DNA from 4 places in the Bacillus sp. ISL-75 genome. Region 2 is predicted to be linked to each of the others. Evidence: riboswitches for the same ligand, from Rfam matches in the RefSeq annotation. Region 2 holds a riboswitch; each other region holds the start of a gene.
The links. A riboswitch is a leader RNA that binds a small molecule or an ion and turns the genes downstream of it on or off. The one in region 2 is predicted to bind S-adenosylmethionine.

Region 1 (6,010 bases), on a different contig from region 2:
TGATGGGTGGTGCTTGCTGGGTGAATAATTAAACTTTTTGCATCGCCAACGTTTGCCACATGCGCCCATAGAGTAATTGAATCGATTAATTTGGCCCCTGCTTCTTTACCGCCTTTAATCCCGAAGATAACCATGGAACCTGCACCTTTAGGCAAGTACTTTTTGGCTAATTCATAATCTGGGTGGGATGGGTGTCCTGGATAAGATACCCATTCCACAGCCGGGTGATTGGTTAAATATTCCACCACTTCTTTTGTATTAGCCACATGCTCCTTCATTCGAACATGCAGTGTTTCAAGACCAAGGATAAACTGGAAGGAATTTTGCGGACTTAACGCCGGTCCTAAGTCACGCAGCAATTGGACACGGGCTTTGATAATATAGGCGATCGCACCTAGGGCTTGGGCATAAACCAGGTCATGGTAGCTGGCATCTGGCGTTGTAAAACCAGGGAATCGCGGCGAATTCCAATCGAACTTCCCACCATCGACAATAACTCCACCTGTAGTTGTTCCATTTCCTAAGAGCCATTTGGTGGCAGAATGAATCACAATATCGGCACCATATTCAATTGGCCGGCACAGATATGGAGTGGCAAAGGTGTTATCAATAATTAATGGAACACCTGCTGAATGGGCAATATCGGCGACTTTTTCAATATCAAGTACACGAAGGCTTGGGTTACCAATCGTTTCAGCGAAAACAGCCTTTGTTTTGTCGGTAATAGCCGCACGGAAGTTTTCAGGATTTTCAGGGTCAACAAATTTCACTTTAATCCCGTATTTTGGAAGCGTCACTGCAAAAAGATTATATGTTCCTCCATAGAGATTTGATGCCGATACGATTTCATCGCCAGCTTCAGCAATATTTAAAATGGCGAGGGTAATCGCTGCCATACCGCTAGCAACTGCTAGGGCACCAACGCCGCCTTCCAATAATGCTACTCTTTCTTCAAAAACGGTAGTAGTAGGGTTATGAATGCGTGTGTATATGTACCCAGGTTCCGCTAAGCTAAATAGGTTTGCCGCATGCTCTGTATTCTTAAATTGATAGGCGTTGTTTTGATAAATCGGAACGGCACGAGCCCCCGTTACCGGATCCGGAGACAATCCACCATGAACACTCAATGTTTCAAAACGATACTTCTTTTGATTTTCACCCATACTACTTCCTCCTTTTTTGCAATTCAACAAACAAAACCCCAGCTTCATAGAAGAGGGGGTCTCTCTCCTCATCTCTCAGAGCATCGCCTCTCTGCTGGATTTAGCACCGTGTGATTGTGTTATAAACCGGTTGCTGGGCTTCAAAGGGCCAGTCCCTCCGCCACTCTCGATAAGAATGTTTATTGAATTGTCTTTATTATTTGATTATTCACCTAAAACTTTACAGTAAGTTTAATTCCGAGTCAATAGCTCTGATTAGAAATTTGTTATTTTTGGTAAATTTTCCTGTGCCTTTGTCAAATAGAAGACAGATTCTAGTAATAATGTGGTACGAATTGGAGCGGAAATACGTAATTGGCCGTTATGCTCAAGGGCCCTTAACCGTTCCTTCCCTTCAAGTAGTTGTTTCATTGCCTTAAGGTCACCGCGGATTTCGGATATCGTTCGTGTCACTTCGCTATCATGAAGTATGAAAATTTCTCCATTCTTTATGATAATCTGAATGGCTTTTTGTTCACAAACCAAATTCACTCGCAAATCGATTTGTTCTAGTAACGGCAGAACATGCCTTTGCTGTTTGATTGCTAATTGAAAGTTTTTCAGCATCTCTATCATAATCTACCACTCCGGTCTGCTCTCTTATATTAAATATACAGGAACGGGGCATGAAATCCTCTTTAAAGTGGTCGACAATTATCAACCTTTTAGAGGGGATTTACGGAGATTTCCTGAGAAATATGTCGGATGGAGAAATTTTTTTTTGAAAAGTGTTGAAAATTATTCAAACATTACTGCTGATTAAAGGGCAGCATTTTGTAAAATGAAGTTAGATTCGAAATCGAAAGGATGTGGATTATGAGTTTTAAAGACCGTATTGAATCAGATGAAATTAAAATTTTAAGATTTCTAAACTCGCGAATGAAATTAGCTGAAAAGGATAAAATTTGCTTTCGTAACCTTGTGAAAGGATTTGAAGGTGAAGTTATGTTTGACTCATTGACAGAGAAGCTTCAGTGTCCAAGTCATATTCTAAACGACCTGTTACTGGAAACTAATAATGGTAAATTCCAACTTGATACAGTGATGATTACTCAAGATCCGCTCTATCTTTTTGAAGTAAAAAATTATGAAGGTGACTTTTACTTTGAAGGTGACCGATTCTATGCTCTACCCAAAAAGGAATACAAAAATCCCCTGCATCAACTACAACGAAGTGAATCCCTACTCCGCCAGCTGTTAGAAAGCCTTGGGTATCGAATACCTATTGAGGCTTATGTAGTTTTTATCAACCCCCAGTTTACCTGTTATAAAGCTCCACTTAATGAACCCATTATCTATCCAAATCAGCTCCCCCGCTTTATGCACAATTTAAATAGGAGACCGTCAACATTAAATGGTATGCACAAAAGACTAGCTGACCAACTGGTTTCGATGCATCAAATCGAATCACCTTATGATAGGTTACCTCCATATGACTTCGGCAAATTAAAAAAAGGTAACATTTGTCGGGTCTGCCTCTCATTGAAGACTACTGTTGTAAATAATAAACTTGTGTGTGAGGATTGCGGCTGTCACGAAGTGATTGATCATGCCGTTTTACGTGTTGTGGAGGAAATTAAGCTGCTTTTTCCTGATTTGCGCATTACTACCAAAGTGATTTATGATTGGAGCCAGGGTAGCGCTTCAAAGAAAACCATTAGAAGAATCCTACTGGAAAACTTAAGAATAACAGGTAAGACAAAGGGCTCTTTTTTTGTATAAAACGGAATATGTCCCTTTAACTTTTTATTATAAGGGGACAATTAGATTTTTTTTGACCGCCGTGACTCTTTTTTCCTCTCTCGGGCACAATTATAATTTTTTGTGACCGCGGTGATACTTTTTTTCCTCTCTCGGGCACAATTAGATTTTTGTGATCACTGGAAGCACACTTATTCAAAAAGCAGATGCACTTTGCGCATCTGCTTAGGATAAATGCTGTTTTATTTTTTCAAGCAAAAATGGAACTGATTGAAAAGCGTAGAGGGTTTCTTTTAGCTTGCCGGCTTCAACAAATAATAGGCAAGGGACACTTTCAATTGCTAAATCCCTAGCAAGGTCTGGGTAGAAATTTAAATTCATTTTTCCCATATCTAACTCTACTAGTTGCTCAATGACCTGAAGCATTTTTGAAGCTACCTGACAGGTACCGCACATGGGTGTATAAAAATAGACTAACCCGGTCGCCTTTTTTTCAAGAAAGGCAGATAAATCTGTTCGATTCCATTCGTTCATATATCTTTTAACCCATTTCTAAAAATTCGGTATGAACATCGATATTCGCTCCTATTAGAACGGTTGCCAAATGGTGCACTGGCGCTGTTGCCACCTCACGATACATCCGGTCAATATACAAATGTTCCGCTTGTGGAAATTCTCGTTTTAACTGTTTGCGAAGCTTTTCACCAGAGGAGTCGGCATCCACAAGAATATAGACATCCTTATCCTCAAGAAATTCAATTAGTTCATCTAATTTTGTGATACTGATCGTACCATTGGTACAAATAATTTCTACTGGTTCCTTAACAATTCTTTTGACCTTATTTTTATCTGATTTTCCTTCGACAATAAGAACTTTGTCAACATACGAATCATTCATCATCCATCACCTGTATTAGAAGTTGTTTATGTTAACATATTCTAAAATATTGATTACGTGTGCATTCTTCTGCCTATGTTAACTTTATCATTATTGTCATTTTAAAAATAGGGATTTGCCTCAGAATTCACGTGAAATTTACCTAGTTAACACCATCCTCCATCATCACAATCTGTATATTTTGCATTAGGGTTTTCTGTTGTCGTGACATGTTGATAGATTTTTTGCTGATCCACTTCAAAATGATGCTCTAATTCTACTTGCATGTGATCTGAAAGCTTCATTTTTCCAATCGGTGTATTATCAAGAAACAGTTCCATTTCCCCATTTTTCATTTTGCCAATCACTCGATCAGTAACATCGACTCTTTGCTGCTTTAACGTCATACTCCCACCCTCTTCAATATATTTATTATAAGATTCCCTAAAATAGTAGAAGAAAAAGTGGGAAATTAAGAGAAAAAGCACCTTGACAAGGCGCTTTTTCGGGATTAATTAGTCTTCTTTAATCATTTCTTCATATTGTTCAGCCGTCATGAGCTTGTCTAGTTCGCTGCTGTCTGATAATTCAATGACAATCATCCATGCTTTTTCATATGGAGATTCGTTGACAAACTCAGGGCTATCACTTAAATCTTCATTTACTTCAACGACTTTACCACTAACTGGAGCGTAAAGCTCAGAAACAGTTTTTACAGATTCAACACTTCCAAATGGTTCGTCAGCAGATAACTCATCGCCAACCTCTGGAAGTTCAACGAAAACGATATCTCCTAATTCATGTTGTGCAAAAGCAGTAATCCCCACACGCACTTTTTCCCCTTCAACCTTTACCCATTCATGTTCTTCTGAATACCGTAATTCTTTTGGTGTACTCATCTTAAAAAACCTCCATTGTTTTTTTTAAAATCTATCATCGAAATAAATCGATACCCATTAGTAATGAAGGAAGAGCAGGCTTACTGCCACATTTTTTCATACTCTTCTTCTTTAAAGCCCACGGTGACACGTTCACCATCTGTTAAAATCGGCCGTTTGATTAACATGCCATCGGAAGCCAGTAATTCTAGCAGTTCTTCATCTGTTGCAGACTTCATTTTATCCTTTATCCCTAATTCACGATATTTCATACCGCTTGTGTTAAAGAATTTCTTTAATTCCAGTCCGCTTTTTTGATAAAATTCCTGCAATTCCTCACGACTTGGAGGATGTTCAACAATATGTACTTCTTCATAGGAAAGCTGATGGGCATCCAGCCATTTCTTCGCGTTTCGACAAGTGCCGCATTTCGGATACCAGTAAAACGTCAGAGACATCAATTTCACCGCCTTTTCCTATAAAATATCAATGACTTATTAGAGTCAATTGAATATTATCATACCGTTTTTCAAAATCCTAATGCAAAAAATATGTTCTACTTAAAAAAATTCGACTAATTTTTCAAAATTCCTTCCTTTTCTAATATAAAAATTTAAGCCCCCTTCCTAATAGAAAGGGAGCCTGATTTAATTAAACAAGATAGCGTTCGGCCTTAATTATGACATCAGCAGCTTCACGTTTTTTCGCAATGACATTAATTGGAGTATGACGTGTAAATTTACGAAGCGAGGACAACATCATGCGCAAGGTATCGCCTTGTTCAACAGCCACTAATGTTTCTTTGGCAATCGCCTCAAGCTCATTGAAGGCTTCTTGGCAGTAAATTTGTGTATAAAGAAGTTTCTGCTTGTTCTTATCTAAACCAGTTTTTGCAATCGCCTTTTCAGTACGTAACACAACGGATTCCATTGCATACACGTTAGAAATAAGATCCGCGATATTTGCTAAAACTTCCTGCTCTTTTTCAAGTGCTTTGCCATATTTTTGCGTGGCTAAACCAGCTGCTAAAAGGGCAATCTTTTTTGCATTTCTTACAAGATATTTTTCCTGTGCAAGTGGCTCATCACCAGGTTCTTCTGGTGTTAACATCATTAATTCCTCTTGAAGGGCCACTGCCTTTTGGAATAATGGGAGCTCACCCTTGAACGCTTTTTTCAATAAGGTGCCTGGCACTAGCAGGCGGTTAATTTCATTTGTTCCTTCAAAAATACGCTGAATACGTGCATCACGATACGCTCTTTCAATTGGATACTCCTTCATAAATCCGTATCCACCATGAATTTGTACACCTTCATCCGTTACATAGGCTAATACTTCACTTGCAAAGAATT
Region 2 (6,010 bases):
TTGTGCCAAACAAAAATTCACATTCACCAATCCCAGGTAAGACAATGTCTGATTTCCCTGCAATTTCTAAGATGGTTGCCCTTGCTTCGTCATCTTCCCACAGCTTCCTGCGAATATTCGGGTCAAACACAACTCTCCCCCCGTTACCCTTAGCTATTTCAATCGCATAAATGATGGTCTCTCTACACGATGGACTTAGAGCGGGAGTAATTCCTGATATGTATAAGAATTTCGCCTGAGCGATATACTCCTGATCAAGATCAGCAGGAGTAAGCTGACTCGCTGCTGAATTCTTTCGGTAATAGTAAATATTAACCCGATCTTGATTGATAATTTCTTTAAAAAATACACCTGTTGGGGCATTCTCGTCCAAAGCTACTCGACTAATATCTACCCCTTCTCCGCGAACGGAAGTTAAGATTTGAGCTCCAAATTCGTCTCTCCCTAACCGGCTAATCCACCCCGCCTTATGGCCAAGTTTTGCTAGCCCAATAAGTGTATTCGTTTCTGCACCAGCTATCTTCGAGGTAAATTGATTTGAATAGCGCATTTTTCCAGGCGTATTTGGGGTTAGTAAAACCATCGTTTCCCCAATGCTTATAACATCCATGTACTCACCTTGTTTCTTATAAAATACATCCGATACTTTCAGATATTTTCTTTGATGTCCAAAGGACGCGTTCCACTACCTCTGCTTTTTGAGCTAGCATTCGTTCTTTTGGACCTGCCACACTAATAGCAGCTTGAATCCTTCGGTCCGCACCAAAAATAGGAGCTGCCACACAATATAATCCTTCTTCATTTTCTTCATCATCAATGGTGTAGCCAATTAATGAATACTGATATAGTTCTTTCTCTAACTCTTCCCTATTGGTGATGGTTTTCGCGGTGATTGATACTAAGTCAACCCGATCTAAGATGCCTTTTCTTTCCTCATCTGCCATATTCGCTAAAAAGGTTTTACCTAACCCCGTACAATAAAGCGGTTTACTGTATCCCGTTTGAGCGGTTGTTCGAATCGATCGATTGCTGTTTATTTTAGTAAGATAGACCAGATCTTCCCCTGACAGCGTTGCCATAAATACTGTTTCCTGAACACTTTGCATTAATTTTTCAAGATATGGCTTCGCTTGAAGAGAAATATCTAAGTTCTCCATAGCCATGGTGCCAATGTGAACTAACTTTGCTCCAAGCTTATATTTCTTCATGCTGTCTAAACTTAAATATCCTTGTTTTAAAAGAGTGGCAATAAGGTTCGATGTGCTGCTCTGCGGAAATGAAAGTTTTTCACTAATCTCTTTAATCAATAACCCATCAGGATTATGGGCTAGTAATTCAAATACCTGGAGAACTCGTTCAGCCGATTTTACCGACATAATCTCCCTCCTTTATTACACATCACATATATGATATCAAATCCTATATGTGATTATTACTGACACATAATAGCACCTCTCAATCTCTCCGTCAACCGGTTAATGCAACCGTTCACAAAAAATAATGACTCCACAGGTGGGTTCCTTTCGGGGACAATCGGGAGATTTGCACACAAAAAGGCACAACTAGTTATTTTTAACTAGTTATGCCCTTTATGCTCCATATCCACACCTTGATCTCCTGTTACCTGTGCACTAAAGCCTAACTGGATTAGTAACTCTACTAAATAATTTTCAAACTCCTATAATTCTATAGGGAGTATATCTAAACCTTCCAGTAATGTAGATGAGATTGAAGGCATGCTGGGAAAACAGCATGGTTTTTTATTTCTTCACCGGGGCGTGTCAGGCACGATGTAATCCGAATTTCAAAAAAATGTAACCTAATATTCAAAAAGATGTAAAGTAATTATGGGATAATGACTACTTTAAGGGTTTGTTAAAAAAGATCGAAACTCCTTCTTTTTCTGTTTAACTCTTTCAGAAACTGGAGAAGCGTCCATAATCTAATAGATACATATGAATATTGTGTAAATTAATTATTATTCAGCCTAGGTGGTGCAAAGTTTGGTACGGACGAGAAAGAAAAGAAAAAGAGTAAGATGGGGTAGATTATTTAACGCCCTTCTTCTCATAGGTATCTTTATGGTTGGTCTTTTTACTGTATTTCAGTACATAGAAGGAACTATAAAAACGCTGAACCAACCACTTAAAAAAGTGGAAGCAAAACATTCTTTTCAAGGGGAGAAAAATAAAATAGATGAAGTAAATGTTCTATTATTAGGAAGTGACTCCCGCGGAGAAAAACAAGCTCGAACTGATACGATCATGATTGCACATTATGATCAACACACTCATAAGGTGAAACTTATTTCCCTAATGCGTGATATGTATGTTTCTATACCTGGACATAAACCACAAAAATTAAATGCAGCTTATACATATGGAGGTCCAGAATTACTGAAGGAAACCATTAAAGAAAATTTCGGGCTAGATATTCATTATTATGCGATAGTCGACTTTAAAGGATTCGAAAAAGCGGTCGATCTCCTCGTTCCAAATGGAATTGAAGTAAACGTACCATATGAGATGTCTTCTGGCATAGGAATGAAGTTAGAAAAAGGAATGCAACAACTGCATGGTAAAGAGCTGTTAGGATATGTCCGTTTTCGTCATGATCGTTTAAGTGACTTCGGACGGGTACAAAGACAGCAAGAAGTGATCTCAAAATTAAAAGAAAAAGCTGTAAGTCCACATATTGTGGTGAAACTTCCTGAGCTATTAGGTCTTCTAAAAACATACATCGATACAAATATTGATACTTACACACTTTTGACGATTGGAAAAGACATTTTGACTAAGAAAAGTGGAGACATAGAAACAATTCGAATCCCTGAAGATGGCAGTTTTCAAAATAAACGTCTTGAAGAGATTGGTGAAGTATTAGAAGTGGACTTTCAGCAAAATAAAGAAGCTCTTAAAAAATTTTTAGGAGTATGAGAATTGTAACCAAAGTAAAAGTGACGAACTAGAGATTATAAAAATCTTCATAAGTTATGGATTCACGATTACAGTAGAAATTTTCACAGTTCCTGAAGGATACAAAAGCTTAAGTAACGGCGAAATTTTCACTTGAATTTATATTAGATAAGCATAATTATAATATTTTTTGCTTATAAGGTTTTAAAATTTTAAAAAACTCAGAAATATATTGACAATTATTTAATAGATTGATAAAGTTTAAAAAAATATTTCTTATCCAGAGAGGTGGAGGGACTGGCCCTATGAAACCTCAGCAACAGGTCTAATAAGACACTGTGCTAATTCCATCGGGTGTGAAGCCTTGATAGATAAGAGCTACGTTATTATTTGTCAGTAACGCACTCATTTATCTGAGTGCGTTTTTTGTTTTTTCTGGATGTAGGAAAAAGGAGACTATGATGGAGAAGAAAGGCAAGCAAAAATTTCAAAGAAAAATGCAAACACGGCATTTAGTTATGCTATCGCTCGGCGGAGTGATTGGAACAGGATTATTCTTAAGTTCGGGTTACACGATTCAACAGGCTGGCCCGTTTGGGACCATTCTTTCCTATCTGATTGGTGCACTAGTGGTTTATCTCGTCATGCTATGCTTAGGAGAGCTTTCCGTACATATGCCTGAAACTGGTGCCTTTCACAGTTATGCGACTAAATATATTGGACCAGGGACTGGGTATACAGTTGCTTGGTTGTACTGGCTAACTTGGACTGTTGCTTTAGGTTCTGAATTTACGGCTGCAGGATTATTAATGCAGCGATGGTTTCCATCCATTAATGTCTGGAATTGGAGTTTGCTGTTTGCTATTTTGGTTTTTGTCTTAAATATACTGACGGTTAAGTTTTTCGCTGAATCTGAATTCTGGTTTGCGTCTATAAAGGTAATAGCGATTGTTCTGTTTATTGTTGTAGGAGCAGCGGCAATGGTAGGTTTTCTTCCGATGACTCATTCCCAATCGGCACCGTTCTTCTCTAATTTTACAAGTGCAGGTTTATTTCCTAATGGTGCTTTTGCGATTGTCATGACAATGCTTGCGGTTAACTTTGCCTTTTCAGGAACGGAATTAATAGGAATTGCAGCGGGGGAAACAGCAAATCCGGAAAAAGCGATACCAAAGGCTATTCGTACAACATTGTGGAGATTGATTATCTTTTTTGTAGGAACGATTGTTGTATTATCTGCATTATTGCCTACTTCAGATGCAGGAGTATTAGAGAGCCCCTTTGTTGCCGTTCTTGAACAAATTGGCGTACCATATGCAGCGGATATTATGAACTTTGTCATATTAACAGCCATTCTATCTGCTGCAAACTCAGGTCTTTATGCCTCTTCAAGAATGCTTTGGTCACTAGCAGATAAGAATACGATATCACCCATTTTTGCAAAATTAACAAAACAAGGTGTTCCAATATATGCAGTCATTTTTAGCATGTTTGGCGGTGGTTTAGCTTTGTTCTCAAGTATTATTGCACCAGATACAGTGTATATCGTACTTGTATCCATCTCGGGCCTAGCTGTGGTGGTAGTTTGGATGAGTATTAGTGCTTCACAGTTTTTCTTTCGCAGACAATATATTAAAGAAGGAAATTCCGTAAAGGACTTGGTTTATCGTACACCATTCTATCCTTTGGTACCAATCGCTTCCTTTATCCTTTGTCTTGCTTCATGTATTGGAATCGCATTTGACCCCACCCAACGAATTGCCTTATATTGTGGCATTCCATTTATATTGTTTTGCTATGCAAGTTATTATGTAACCCAGAGTTTAAAGAAAAGAGGAGCAGACTATGTCCAACAAAATCAACCCTATTAAGGCTATTTTATCCGAACATTCCATTATGCTACTGGACGGAGCGTTAGCCACAGAGCTAGAGTCGCATGGGTGTAATTTGGACGATCCCCTCTGGTCTGCACGTGTATTACTAGAAAATCCAGAATTGATTTATCAGGTTCATACTGACTATTTTCGTGCTGGGGCGGACTGTGCCATAACGTCAAGCTATCAAGCAACCATTGACGGTTTTTCCAAGCGTGGTATCCAAGAGAAAGAAGCTTTAGAACTAATTAAGAAAACGGTGTTACTTGCGAGAAAAGCAAGAGATGATTTTTGGCAGGAAAATTCACAAACCAATAGACCTAAGCCATTGGTTGCCGCATCCGTTGGCCCTTATGGGGCTTACCTAGCCGATGGTTCAGAGTATGTGGGAAACTACGGTGTTACAGATGAAACATTAATAGACTTTCATCGCACAAGAATGTCAGCGTTGATTGAAGCAGGTGCTGATCTATTAGCATTTGAAACGATTCCTTCCCTGCAGGAAGCAAAGGTATTAGCTTCATTGTTGAAGGAATTTCCAGATACATATGCCTGGCTATCCTTTTCTTTGAAAAATGAGAAAGCGATAAGTGACAGTACGCCGCTGGCAGAGTGTGCGAGAGTGTTTGGTGACAACGAACAAATTGTTGCCATTGGTCTCAATTGTGCACCAGTGACAATCGTAACAGAAGCTATCAACGAGTTGCGAACAAACACCAAAAAACCGATTATTGTTTATCCGAACTCTGGTGAAACCTATAATCCAGAAACTAAAACATGGCATGGTCAAGAATTATGTAATGGGCTCGACTTTAAATCTGAAGAATGGTACCTTGCAGGGGCACGACTAATAGGAGGATGCTGCAGAACAGCACCTCATCATATTGAAGAGATTTCAAAAAAGTGGCGAACTTCTTAATTAAGGTTAATAAAAAAATGGGAAAGGAGTTCAGCTCCTTTCCCATTTTAATAAACCTTTACCGTTCTTGTTGCACTAATTAAACCTTTTGAATCCTTTGCCGTTACAAATAATTTGGTTCCAGCTTTTTGTTTTGGAATGGTTACTTTAAAGTTCCCATAGATATTTGCTTTCGATGTATAAACTTTGGTGCCGATTTTTACTGCGACAACTGCATACTTTTCGGTTTTTCCGGTAACGGAGGTTGAGTAATATCTTACAGAATTCACAACCGGTATATTCGGTGCGACTCGATTAACCGT
Region 3 (6,010 bases), on a different contig from region 2:
ATTTCCAAAACCATGGAATTGATGTTGAAAAAGTGATTAAGGACGATGCAGAAGTCATTGAACTTTTCCGAAAACAGTCCATGAAGGCTGTCATAAATATACCGAATCAAGGACGAAATAAAATTAAATTTGGTTTCCAGATTCGCGAGCATGCTGTTCGCTACAAGGTACCAGTATTTACACACTTAGATACAATTGAAGCGATAATCGGCCTGGAAAAAGGATCTCAATCCGATTCTGAGGTTCGATCTATGAATGAATATTACAAGTTGGAAGAGAGAGGTGCCGTTCATGGGTGAGGCCATTAAATTAAATGAAATTAGTAATATAAATAAGCCGAAACTTAAAGGAAAGGGCTTTTTACAGCTTTCCGATTTTAGTACAGATGAAATCCTCTATCTTCTAAACGAGGCGATAGAGATGAAAAAGCTCCAAAAACAAGGAAAACCGCATCCGTATTTAAGCGGGAAGGTTTTAGGGATGATTTTTGAAAAATCATCCACCCGTACAAGGGTATCATTTGAGGTAGGGATGCTGCAGTTAGGCGGTCATGCAATATTCTTAAGTTCAAAGGATATTCAGCTTGGAAGAGGAGAAAGTATTTTTGATACCGCAAAAGTGTTGTCGCGCTATGTGGACGGATTAATGATTCGAACGTTTTCACACGATTCAGTCGAAGAATTAGCTGAGCATGCAACAGTACCAGTTATTAATGGTTTAACTGACCTGCAGCACCCTACCCAAGTGTTAGCAGACCTTTTAACGATTCTTGAGCATAAAGGGAAACTGTCCGGCTTAAAGATGTGCTATATAGGGGACGGCAATAACAATATGGCTCATTCTTTAATGGAAGGCGCGATGAAGGTTGGAATGGATATTAGCATTGCCAGTCCACCAGGATATTTGCCTGATGGAGAAATAACAGAGAAGGCAATTAAAGTTGGAAAACAAACTGGATGTAAGCTCGTGATTACAAATGATCCGCTAGAAGCTGTTAAAGATGCAGATGTCATCGTAACAGATGTCTGGACCAGTATGGGGCAGGAAGAGGAAACTTCAAAAAGACTCGAGGCATTCCATGGATTTCAAGTAAATAATGAACTTTGTAAGAATGCAAAGGAGGACTATATCTTTTTGCATTGCTTGCCCGCCCATCGAGGCGAAGAGGTAACAGCAGAGGTCATCGATGGTCCTCATTCAGTGGTTTTTGATGAAGCTGAGAACCGTCTTCATGCCCAGAAAGCAATTTTAAAACTTTTACTAGCATAATTGTTTCCTTTTCCATGAGATTTGTTGTATAATAATTCTATTGGTTGAATAAAAATACACATACAGTAAGAGGAGAATAATAACAATGGCAAAAGAAAAAATCATTTTAGCCTACTCAGGCGGTTTAGATACATCAGTTTCAGTAAAATGGATTCAAGAAAAATATGGCTACGATGTAATTGCATTAGGTCTAGATGTCGGTGAAGGAAAAGACTTAGAAGCCATCAAAAATAAGGCACTGAATGTCGGAGCCATTAAAGCCTATATGATCGATGCTAAAGAATTATTAGCAAAGGAATATATTTTACCAGCATTAAAAGCTAATTGCTTATATGAAGGAAAATATCCATTATCTTCAGCTTTATCTAGACCGCTTATTTCAAAACTATTAGTGGAGGTAGCTGAAAAAGAGGGGGCTACTGCTGTTGCTCATGGCTGCACAGGTAAAGGAAATGACCAAGTACGTTTTGAAGTTTCCATCCAAGCATTGAACCCAAGTTTAAAAGTTGTTGCCCCTGTTCGTGAATGGGGAATGACACGTGACGAAGAAATCAAATATGCTGAGGAGAACGGAATTCCAATCCCAGTCGATTTAGATAATCCATTTTCAATTGATGCCAATATCTGGGGACGTGCTTGTGAGGCCGGAGTTCTAGAGGATCCATGGGCTGAGGCGCCAGAAGCAGCCTTTGATTGGACGAATCCAATTGAACTTACACCAGATGCAGCGGAGTATGTTGAAATTGAATTTGAACAGGGGGTACCTGTTGCCCTTAACGGTGAGAAACTCCCACTTGTTCAATTAATTGAAACCTTAAATGCGCTTGGCGGCAAGCACGGTGTTGGCCGTATTGATCATATTGAAAATAGACTAGTAGGAATTAAATCTCGTGAAGTGTACGAAAATCCTGCTGCGCTAATTTTAATCAATGCCCATAAAGAATTAGAGTTTTTAACTCTAACTCGTGAGGTTACACAATTTAAGACACAGGTTGAACAGCAAATGTCTAAGATCATTTACGAAGGACTTTGGTATTCTCCGATAAAACCAGCACTTGATGCATTTATTAATGAAACTCAAAAGAACGTTTCTGGAACAATTCGTGTCAAGCTTCATAAAGGTAATCATACGGTTGTGGGCAGAAAGTCACCTTACAGCTTATACAACGAGGAATTAGCAACGTATTCCAAAGGTGATGCGTTTGATCATAATGCCGCAGTAGGATTTATTAAGATTTGGGGTCTGCCAACAAAGGTCTATTCAGAAGTGAATAAAAAGGAATCAATTTTAAAATAATTCGGATTGCCCTCGAATCCTTTTTCGAGGGCTGTCTTGTTAGGTTAAGGGGGAGCAATCAATGTCTAAGTTATGGGGCGGCCGTTTTACGAAAGAAACGAATAAGCTAGTTGAGGAATTTACAGCCTCAATTACTTTTGATCAAAAGCTAGCTAAGGAGGATATCGCAGGAAGTCTTGCCCATGTGCAAATGCTGGGTGAGTGCGGTATTATTCCAATGGAGGATGCTATAAAGATTAAGGACGGACTACTCTCCATCAAGAAAATGGTCGACGATAACGCGGTAGAGTTTTTAGTTGAAGATGAAGATATCCATATGAATATTGAAAAGTTATTAATAGAAAAAATTGGTCCGGTGGGAGGAAAGCTCCATACAGGGAGAAGCCGTAATGATCAGGTGGCCACCGACATGCACCTATACTTAAGAACGAAAACAACTGAGCTGATTAAATTAATAGAAGATGTCCAGCAGGCATTAATTGAGCAGGCGAAAGAGAATGTCCAAACGTTAATTCCTGGGTATACTCACCTGCAGCGTGCCCAGCCTGTATCCTTTGCCCATCATTTAATGGCTTATTTTTGGATGTTTGAACGTGATAAAGAGAGATTGATTGATAGTTTGAAGCGTATCAATTGGCTGCCTCTTGGTTCAGGAGCATTGGCAGGAACGACGTTTCCGATCAACCGTGAACGTGTCGCGGAACTGTTAGGTTTTGAAACGGTTTATCCTAATAGTATGGATGCTGTCAGTGATCGCGACTTTATCCTTGAGTTTTTATCGATTGGTTCAATAATCATGACCCATATTTCCAGATTATCCGAAGAGCTTGTCATTTGGTCGAGCCAGGAGTTTCAGTTCGTCGAGTTGGATGATTCGTTTTGCACAGGTTCAAGTATTATGCCGCAAAAGAAAAATCCAGACGTACCTGAGCTGCTACGTGGAAAAACCGGACGGACATATGGTAATTTAATCGGACTGCTCACCGTTCTTAAAGGTCTGCCACTCGCATATAACAAGGATTTACAGGAAGATAAGGAAGGCATGTTTGATACGGTTGAAACGCTTGAAGGTTCCTTAATGTTATTAGCACCGATGATTGAAACGATGACAGTAAATAAAGACGTGATGCGTAAGGCCATTAACAATGACTTTTCTAATGCCACAGATATTGCTGATTATTTGGTAAGAAAAGGTCTGCCCTTCCGTGATGCGCATGAAGTTATCGGAAAAATTGTTTTATATGCGATTCAGTCTAACAAATTTTTGCTAGATCTGAGCTTCGAAGAATATCAGGGCTTTAGTCCATTATTTGAGGAAGATATTTATGTTGTATTGGCTCCTGAGCATGTTGTTGGTGTGCGAAATAGCTTTGGGGGAACGGCTCCAGAGCAAGTGGAAAAGCAAATCAAGCTTGCTGAAGGAAAACTGCACAGATAAATATGAATTTTTTCTAGCCCGCCATATGGTGGGCTTATTTTTTGGGGGGTAATTAGATATATCTACACGTTTCTTCACTCCAATAAAAAGAAATTTCAAATAATATTGACAACTACCTTGGAATCAACTAGAATTCTCTTTATAACTTGGAAGTTAAATGAAAAACTAACTAAATAAAACTCTTATCCAGAGCGGCGGAGGGACTAGGCCCGATGAAGCCCGGCAACCATCAAGGTAATTCTTGAAAAGGTGCTAATTCCTGCAGGTTATTTTTAACCTGACAGATAAGAGGAGGAAATCTACCCTCTTCTTATGAAGAGGGTTTTTTCTTATTTATATGATATAAAAAAAACCTATTAGTCATGTCTAATATTATTTAAGGGGTGGAGAGCATGTCTGTCATTAAAGTGGCAATTCTAGGCTTTGGTACAGTTGGGGAAGGCGTTTATAGAACAATTCAATCTCATGCGGAAGAGCTTGAGAGAGTGTTAGGGAGAAAAGTGGAAGTTGCAGCCATACTAATTAAAAATAAGCAGAAAAAGAGAAATATTAATAACGATGTACTAATCACCTCAGATTTCAATGAAATTTTAAGTCTTCCGCAGCTTGATGTTGTTGTCGAAGCAATCGTCGACAAAGAACCCCCCTTTACTTTTTTAAAACAAGCTATAAAAAGTGGTTGCCACATAATCACAGCGAATAAAGAAATGTTTGCACACCACGGGAATGAGTTGCTCGAGTTAGCCGAGAATTATAATGTTTCGGTGGGTTACGAAGCCACAGTTGCGGGTGGTATTCCGGTTATTCAAACCTTAAGGCAGTTATTAAATGTTAACCGAGTTCGTCACATCCAAGGAATTCTTAATGGGACATCGAATTTTATCCTAACGGAAATGCGCGAGAAGAAGCAGTCATTTGCTGATGCTCTTATTTTAGCGCAAGAGAAGGGGTATGCTGAAGTGGATCCAACCAACGATGTGGAGGGCTTTGATGCTTTTTATAAAACAATGATTCTCAGCAGAATTGCTTTTGGGAAAGAACCAAATTGGCAGGATGTTGAACGTGAAGGGATTACTTCGATCACGAGTGAATTAATTGAAGCGACTGAAAAGCTTGGGTTAAGGTTTAAACATATTGCAAGTATTCATATGATAGGTGATCAAATTAATGCAACCGTTAGACCGGTTCTTGTTGGGAAAACACATCCATTTTATTCTATTGAAGGGGTAGAAAACGCTGTAAATGTTCACTCAGATATTGTTGGGAGTATCACTTTACAGGGACCAGGAGCGGGGATGTTTCCAACTGCAAGTGCTGTAATTGAAGATTTAGTCTATGTCTGTCAAAATCAAACGATCAGTAGAAGGGCTCAGAGATCTTCTGCGGTTTCTGTGGAAGAGAATAATGGTCTATTAAAAGAGTATTGGTTAGTTCAAGGGCCTTTAATTGATTATATCTCGCCTGCGCTTACATGGATTGAAGAAGTCTCTGATGAAATAATAGTAATCCAGGGTGCGAAAGAGGAAGTAGAATATTTAGTTAAACAACAAAAGTCACTACGGTATTATCCAATCCTAGGAGAGTACGAATCGACCATATCAAAAAAGGCAGTAGAGTTAGCGCGCTGAGATAAGTTTTAATATATAAAAAGAAGCAGGATGTCCTGCTTCTTCTTTTTGGCCTAAATCATTTATTTCTTTTCATGTTTACACGTTGATTAGCAGCATTGGCACGTGCGAGTGCCTCAAGATCTGCATGGTCTGCAAATTCTGCAGAGTATTCTACATCATTTCCATCCGTTATTTTTAGGTTCTTAGGTGTTTGTGGAAGTGAGCTTTTGTTACTATTACCAGTTCCATTATGCATACGACCCATTACTAAAAACCCCTTTCATTGTTAACTTTCAGGAGCCGAATTGCTCCCTTTAATATCATTTACAATTAGAAAGGTAACCATGAATGGAAAATACTTCAGGAGAACTATTAGGTCCATATATAATCTCAGAT
Region 4 (6,010 bases), on a different contig from region 2:
TTGAAGATCTTTACAGCATGGACATTCCATTAGTAGCCGTGGATGAGGCCCACTGTATTTCGCAATGGGGACATGATTTTCGGCCAAGCTATCGCCATATTCAACAATTAATTAATAGCCTGCCGCAAAGGCCAATTGTATTGGCCCTTACTGCTACAGCCACACCAAAAGTACGTGAGGATATTTGCGATTTATTGAATATTGATGAAGAGAATACGATTATTACCGGATTCGAGCGGGAAAATCTGTCCTTTACTGTTATCAAAGGACAGGATCGCGACAAGTTTATTAAAGACTATTTAAAAAAGAATGATAAAGAAGCGGGCATTATATATGCAGCAACAAGGAAGAATGTCGACCAAATTTATGAGAAATTACTGAAAGCAAATATTAAGGCAGCCCGCTATCATGCGGGGATGGGGGATGTAGAGCGAAATCGTGAGCAGGAACGATTCTTAGAAGATAAAGCGACAGTGATGGTCGCCACCTCTGCTTTCGGAATGGGAATAGATAAATCCAATATCCGTTATGTGGTACATTATCAGCAGCCCAAAAATATGGAGAGTTATTATCAGGAAGCGGGCCGTGCGGGCAGGGATGGTCTGAAGAGTGAATGTATCATGCTTCATTCCTCACAGGATGTTCAAATTCAGCGTTTTTTAATTGATCAATCCAGTGATCGGAGCCGCATCACACAAGAATTAGCTAAACTCCAGCAAATGGTCGATTATTGCCATACCGAAAACTGTCTGCAGGAATTTATCTTAAAATATTTTGGTGAAACCGAAACAGAGCCTTGCGGCAGATGCGGCAACTGTTTGGACACGAGGACAAGCATCGATGTAACGAAGGAAGCCCAAATGGTGATGTCCTGCGTTATTCGGATGGGGCAGCGCTTTGGTAAAACGATCACGGCTCAAGTGTTAACAGGTTCAAAAAATAAAAAAGTAACGGAAATGGGTTTTGATAGGCTTCCAACCTATGGAATCATGAAGGATAGAAGTTCAAAGGATGTCAGTGACTTTATTGAATTCTTGATATCACAGGAATTAATCGCGATCGAGCAAGGGCAATTTCCAACCTTATTTGTTTCACCAAAAGGAAAAGATATTCTCTTAGGTAAAGAACAGGTCCATCGCCGTGAAACTGTACAGGTGAAACAAGTAGCTAAGGATGACCCATTGTTTGAAGTGTTAAGAGAAGTGCGGAAGCAGATTGCCGAATTAGAAAAAGTACCACCATTTGTCATTTTTTCTGATGCTGCCTTAAAGGATATGTGTGCAAAGCTGCCAAAGTCTACGGAAGAATTTTTACAAGTTAGTGGAGTGGGAGAACTGAAACTTAAAAAATATGGCCTAGAATTTATTCAAGCCATCCGTACCTTCTGTGAAACTAATGTAGACTATCAAAGTGAGTTGGTACCTTTGGAGAAAGCTCCAAAGAAGCCAGCTAAAAAAGCTGGGGTAACCGATTCTCATTTGGAGACATTAAAATTACATCAGGGGAATTTTTCGATTGCGGAAATTGCCAAGCAGCGGAATTTGGCAGTTAGCACGGTGGAAACCCACTTACTTCAATGTGCGCAACAAGGGTTAGAAGTTGATTTTTCAAAACATATTCCGGATGAATACATGCCGCTTCTAGAAAAAGCCTTGGCAGAGGCTGGCCGTGAGCGACTGAAGCCGATCAAGGAATTGCTGCCCGAGGAAGTAAGCTATTTTATGATCAAAGCCTATGTTTATTTTATTAACAAAAAGAAATAGTTTGGCAAAAAGAGGGCACACATCAGAGAAATATTGAAATTATCAATATTTTTAGAATATTCTTAACGGTTGTCGATATCACTGTTATCTTGTTGATATTTCCCCGGGAATTTGTCGATATCCCACCTAATAAAAAGAACAGGGAAGCAATATAACCTAGCTGCCCTGTTCTTTATCATATTCATCTAAAAATGGCTTATTAGCATAATAGTACATCATCGCCATGAAAACAGCGCCGCCAATCAGGTTGCCTATCGTTACAGGCACTAGATTGTGAATCACTCCAGCCCATGAAATCGTCCCTGGATGGTTTAAAACTAAGGCAATGGCAAACGTACACATGTTAGCGATACTATGTTCATATCCGGAAATAAAGAAACAAAAGACAAACAGCATCATCGCAAACATCTTCGGTCCATCGCCTTTTAGACCCATCGGAAGAAAAAAGGCCATACAGACGAGCCAATTACATAGGATTGCTCGGAAAAATAGCTCGGTTATTGGGACCTGCATTTTGATCTCGACTACATGAAGTAGAAAGCCGTTAACCTCGGAACTTTCATAAAGTCCCGTTGTAAAAATAATAAAGGCAAAAACCGCCGCACCTAGTATGTTGCCCGCGTAACTGCAAATCCATAGTTTTACGACGTCCATCCAGGTCATTTTCTTGCGAAGTGCGGCATAGGTGTAATAAAACGTATTTCCAGTAAACAAATCACCACCGCCATAGGCAATTAAAATGATGGCAGCCCCGAAGGTAAGTGCCGCCATCGGATAGGCAAAAGGGTTATCCTTAACATAAAAGAAATTCCCCGTTTTAAATGCTACAATGACCCCGAAGCCAATAAACATACTGGCAAGCGCCGCCCGTAAAATATAACGAAGGATGCTTTGCCGAAAGATTTTCAGCTTTTTAAGGGCGAGTTTCTCGGCTTCTCCTAAAGGCTGCATTTCCATGTTAGTCATAACCACCATTCGCAATTAAATATTATCCTTTTATTTTTTATCCAAAGTGCTGTGGTTATGTATTAGTAGGTAAATTTTTCATAAAACAAGCATAGAATAATAGTATTTTTTAAAACATAAACTTTTGTAATGGTTAAAAATAGCAATAACATCCGTAATTCAGTTATAATAGAGAAGTTTTTTGAAGACTGATTTTAAGGAGTCATTATGTCAAAATTGAAAAAAATTACCCCTTCATATGATCCATGGGAAGCCTATTTAGATATTGAGCAATATGGAAAGCCTCAATTAACCAATATTGAATTCACCACGACGACCCTTTGTAATATGCGTTGTGAGCATTGCGCGGTAGGCTATACACTCCAAACAAAGGATCCGCAGGCGCTTCCTCTGGATTTGCTCATACAAAGATTAGAAGAAATCCCGACACTTCGATCACTTAGCATTACCGGTGGAGAACCGATGTTATCCTTATCCTCGGTAAAAAATTATGTTGTACCTATTTTAAAATATGCCCATGAACGCGGTGTACGGACGCAGATTAATTCCAATTTAACCCTTGAATTAGATCGTTATGAATTAATCGTGCCTTACTTAGATGTTTTACATATTTCGCATAACTGGGGGACCGTCGATGATTTTGTCGAGGGTGGCTTTGCCAGAATGGAACGGAAGCCTGAATATGAACAACGGGAAAAATATTTTAATAGAATGATAGAAAATAGCCGTGAACTGGTAAGAGCAGGGGTGATGGTATCTGCTGAAACGATGTTAAACAAGCGGACACTACCGTATTTAGAAAAAATTCACCGTCAAATTGTTGATGAAATGCTATGCCAGCGCCATGAAATACATCCAATGTACCCAAGTGATTTTGCTAGCAATCTCGAAAGCTTATCACTTAATGAAATAAGAGAAGCGATCCATCACTTACTAGATGTCAGAGATGAAAATGTGTGGATGCTATTTGGCACGCTCCCATTTTATGCGTGCAGCGATAATCAAGAGGAATTAGCTCTTTTACAACGTTTATATAAAAGTAAAAATGTCACAGTCAGGAATGACCCTGATGGACGTTCACGATTGAATGTAAATATTTTTAACGGAGATATTATTGTTACTGATTTCGGTGATACACCGCCACTAGGAAACATCCAAACTACAAAGCTAGTAAATGCATATGAAACATGGCAGTCATCTGCTTTAGCAAACGAATTAAGCTGTCATTGCCCAGCTGTCAAATGTCTCGGGCCAAATATATTAGTTAAGAACAGTTATTATCAGGAAATGGACTTTACCAAGCGAAAAAGCAGAATAAAGTAATAAAGCAAAAGCACTTTAAATGCATTAAATTTAAAGTGCTTTTCTATGTAGTACTAGCCGAAAGATAACCTAATACCTCGCCTTGCATCGTACTATTTGGCGGATTGGGAATAATAACTGTATTAGAAATATTCAAAACACTATTGACAACTTGTTAATGGGAGACTAAAATCTAATTTATTACTTTAAATGAATAATACGTTCTCTTATCAAGAGTGGCAGAGGGACTGGCCCGATGACGCCCAGCAACCGTTCCGTTTGGAATTGGTGCTAAATCCTGCAAAACAATTTATTGTTTTGAAAGATAAGAGAGGAGTAGTCCCTTAATTTGTGATGAAACCTCTCTTTTCTGGAGAGGTTTTTTATTTTTATATAAAAACAAACCTTTCCAATCGGAGTAATGGAGTATTGATAAGAATCTAAAAGGGGGAGCTTTAATCATGAAAAGAAATATCTTTAAAAGTACACTCGTATCAGCATTAGCAGCAACACTCTTACTCACAGGCTGTGCTTCTGAGGGAGAAACAAAACAAGCAAGCACTCATAAAAAGGTTTCACTTGAAGGTGTGTCTGAAAAGTTTACAAGTGGTGATCCGTTAAAAATCAAGGTGATCCGTAAAATTGGCGGTGATGATCATACTGCCCAATTCTTAGCAGGTGCAAAAGAAGAGGGAGAAGCCTTAGGTTTTCAAGTGGACGTGTTTACCGCAAATGGTGACACGGCTAAGTTCCATGATGCTATTAATCAGGCATTAGACCAGGATTATGATGGATTTATCATTTCTCATGGTGACGATGATGCGACTGTTAATGATGTAAAAAAGATAGTTGAAAAAGGAAAAAGTGTAGTCACATTTGACTCAAATCCAAATATTGCGAAGGTTGATGGAGTAACGCTTACTTCACAGGATGATGAAGCCTTAGCAACTTTGGCCCTTGATCAACTCGTAAAGAATACAAACGGAAAAGCAAATATTGCCTACCTATGGGTCGACGGTTTCCCTGCAATGGTTAGACGTAATAAGGTTTATCAAGATGTCCTTTCAAAAAATCCTGAAATTAAAGAAGTAGAACGCTTTGGTGTGGCTGCGGCAGATACAAGTGTACAAACACAAAACGCAGTTGCAGCCATGTTAAATAAATATCCAAAAGGCAAACTGGATGCCATATTTGCTACTTGGGATACATTTGCAATCGGTGCAGCACGAGCTTTGAAAGAAGCGGGACGTGAAGAAGTGAAGATTTATGGAATCGATGTTTCCAATGCGGATCTGCAAGAAATTCAAAGAAAAGGCAGCGCTTGGAAATACACAGCAGCTGTCGATCCGAAACTTATCGGTGCTGTTGATATGAGAATACTCGCGAAAAAGCTTGCAGGTGAAGAAACACCACAGACCTTTGATTTAGATGCTTCACTTGTTTCACAAGAAAATCTTCTCAAAGCAAAAGAGCCTGTAAACATGGTTAATCTGGCAAACATTATCCCAGGCTGGGGTCAATCGACGGCATTTGAGGAAGAGTGGATAAAGACGTTAAAGAAGCATTATAAAGAATAGTCGGTATACAACTAGACACTCTCTTTTTCAATAGATGAAGAGAGTGTTTGCTTACGGGGGATGATTTTGATGAGATCAACATTGGAGATGAAAAACATCTCAATAGAGTTTCCTGGTGTGAAGGCATTGAATCAGGTCGACTTTTCGATGGAAACGGGAGAAATCCAAGCTTTGATTGGGGCAAATGGGGCAGGGAAATCAACGTTAATGAAGGTTCTCGCGGGTGCTTATGACCACTATACCGGTGAAATAAGGTTAGATGGGAAAAACCTGAAGATTCGTTCTCCGAAAAATGCACTGGACGCAGGAATACAAATCGTTTATCAAGAAGTAGATACGGCTCTCATTCCGTATTTAACTGTCGCCGAAAATATTATGCTCCTCGATACAGTCCATAACATG

Region 1: linked by a shared signal. The riboswitch ahead of J7E63_RS19540 (O-acetylhomoserine aminocarboxypropyltransferase/cysteine synthase family protein) and the one ahead of mmuP (S-methylmethionine permease) in region 2 are both predicted to bind S-adenosylmethionine.
Region 3: linked by a shared signal. The riboswitch ahead of J7E63_RS11685 (homoserine dehydrogenase) and the one ahead of mmuP (S-methylmethionine permease) in region 2 are both predicted to bind S-adenosylmethionine.
Region 4: linked by a shared signal. The riboswitch ahead of J7E63_RS07140 (sugar ABC transporter substrate-binding protein) and the one ahead of mmuP (S-methylmethionine permease) in region 2 are both predicted to bind S-adenosylmethionine.

What each region holds. Positions count from the first base shown of each region.
Region 1 covers NZ_JAGGQX010000050.1:11,569-17,578, reverse strand. The annotation lists gene J7E63_RS19540 (O-acetylhomoserine aminocarboxypropyltransferase/cysteine synthase family protein) at 1-1,163, opposite strand, end outside; SAM riboswitch class I at 1,229-1,339, opposite strand; gene J7E63_RS19535 (SCP2 sterol-binding domain-containing protein) at 1,419-1,778, opposite strand; gene J7E63_RS19530 (nuclease-related domain-containing protein) at 2,019-2,924, shown strand; gene J7E63_RS19525 (thioredoxin family protein) at 3,129-3,437, opposite strand; gene J7E63_RS19520 (toprim domain-containing protein) at 3,445-3,801, opposite strand; gene J7E63_RS19515 (YusG family protein) at 3,948-4,187, opposite strand; gene gcvH (glycine cleavage system protein GcvH) at 4,296-4,679, opposite strand; gene J7E63_RS19505 (arsenate reductase family protein) at 4,760-5,116, opposite strand; gene J7E63_RS19500 (acyl-CoA dehydrogenase family protein) at 5,310-6,010, opposite strand, start outside.
Region 2 covers NZ_JAGGQX010000012.1:28,099-34,108, reverse strand. The annotation lists gene J7E63_RS05440 (sugar kinase) at 1-610, opposite strand, end outside; gene J7E63_RS05435 (IclR family transcriptional regulator) at 627-1,376, opposite strand; gene J7E63_RS05430 (LCP family protein) at 1,995-2,936, shown strand; SAM riboswitch class I at 3,189-3,293, shown strand; gene mmuP (S-methylmethionine permease) at 3,377-4,786, shown strand; gene mmuM (homocysteine S-methyltransferase) at 4,761-5,708, shown strand; gene J7E63_RS05415 (Ig-like domain-containing protein) at 5,756-6,010, opposite strand, start outside.
Region 3 covers NZ_JAGGQX010000025.1:61,154-67,163, forward strand. The annotation lists gene carB (carbamoyl-phosphate synthase (glutamine-hydrolyzing) large subunit) at 1-299, shown strand, start outside; gene argF (ornithine carbamoyltransferase) at 292-1,269, shown strand; gene J7E63_RS11675 (argininosuccinate synthase) at 1,355-2,566, shown strand; gene argH (argininosuccinate lyase) at 2,628-4,004, shown strand; SAM riboswitch class I at 4,184-4,295, shown strand; gene J7E63_RS11685 (homoserine dehydrogenase) at 4,397-5,632, shown strand; gene J7E63_RS11690 (YfhD family protein) at 5,691-5,879, opposite strand.
Region 4 covers NZ_JAGGQX010000016.1:66,116-72,125, reverse strand. The annotation lists gene recQ (DNA helicase RecQ) at 1-1,763, shown strand, start outside; gene J7E63_RS07150 (formate/nitrite transporter family protein) at 1,920-2,720, opposite strand; gene yfkAB (radical SAM/CxCxxxxC motif protein YfkAB) at 2,937-4,052, shown strand; SAM riboswitch class I at 4,256-4,363, shown strand; gene J7E63_RS07140 (sugar ABC transporter substrate-binding protein) at 4,493-5,608, shown strand; gene J7E63_RS07135 (sugar ABC transporter ATP-binding protein) at 5,678-6,010, shown strand, end outside.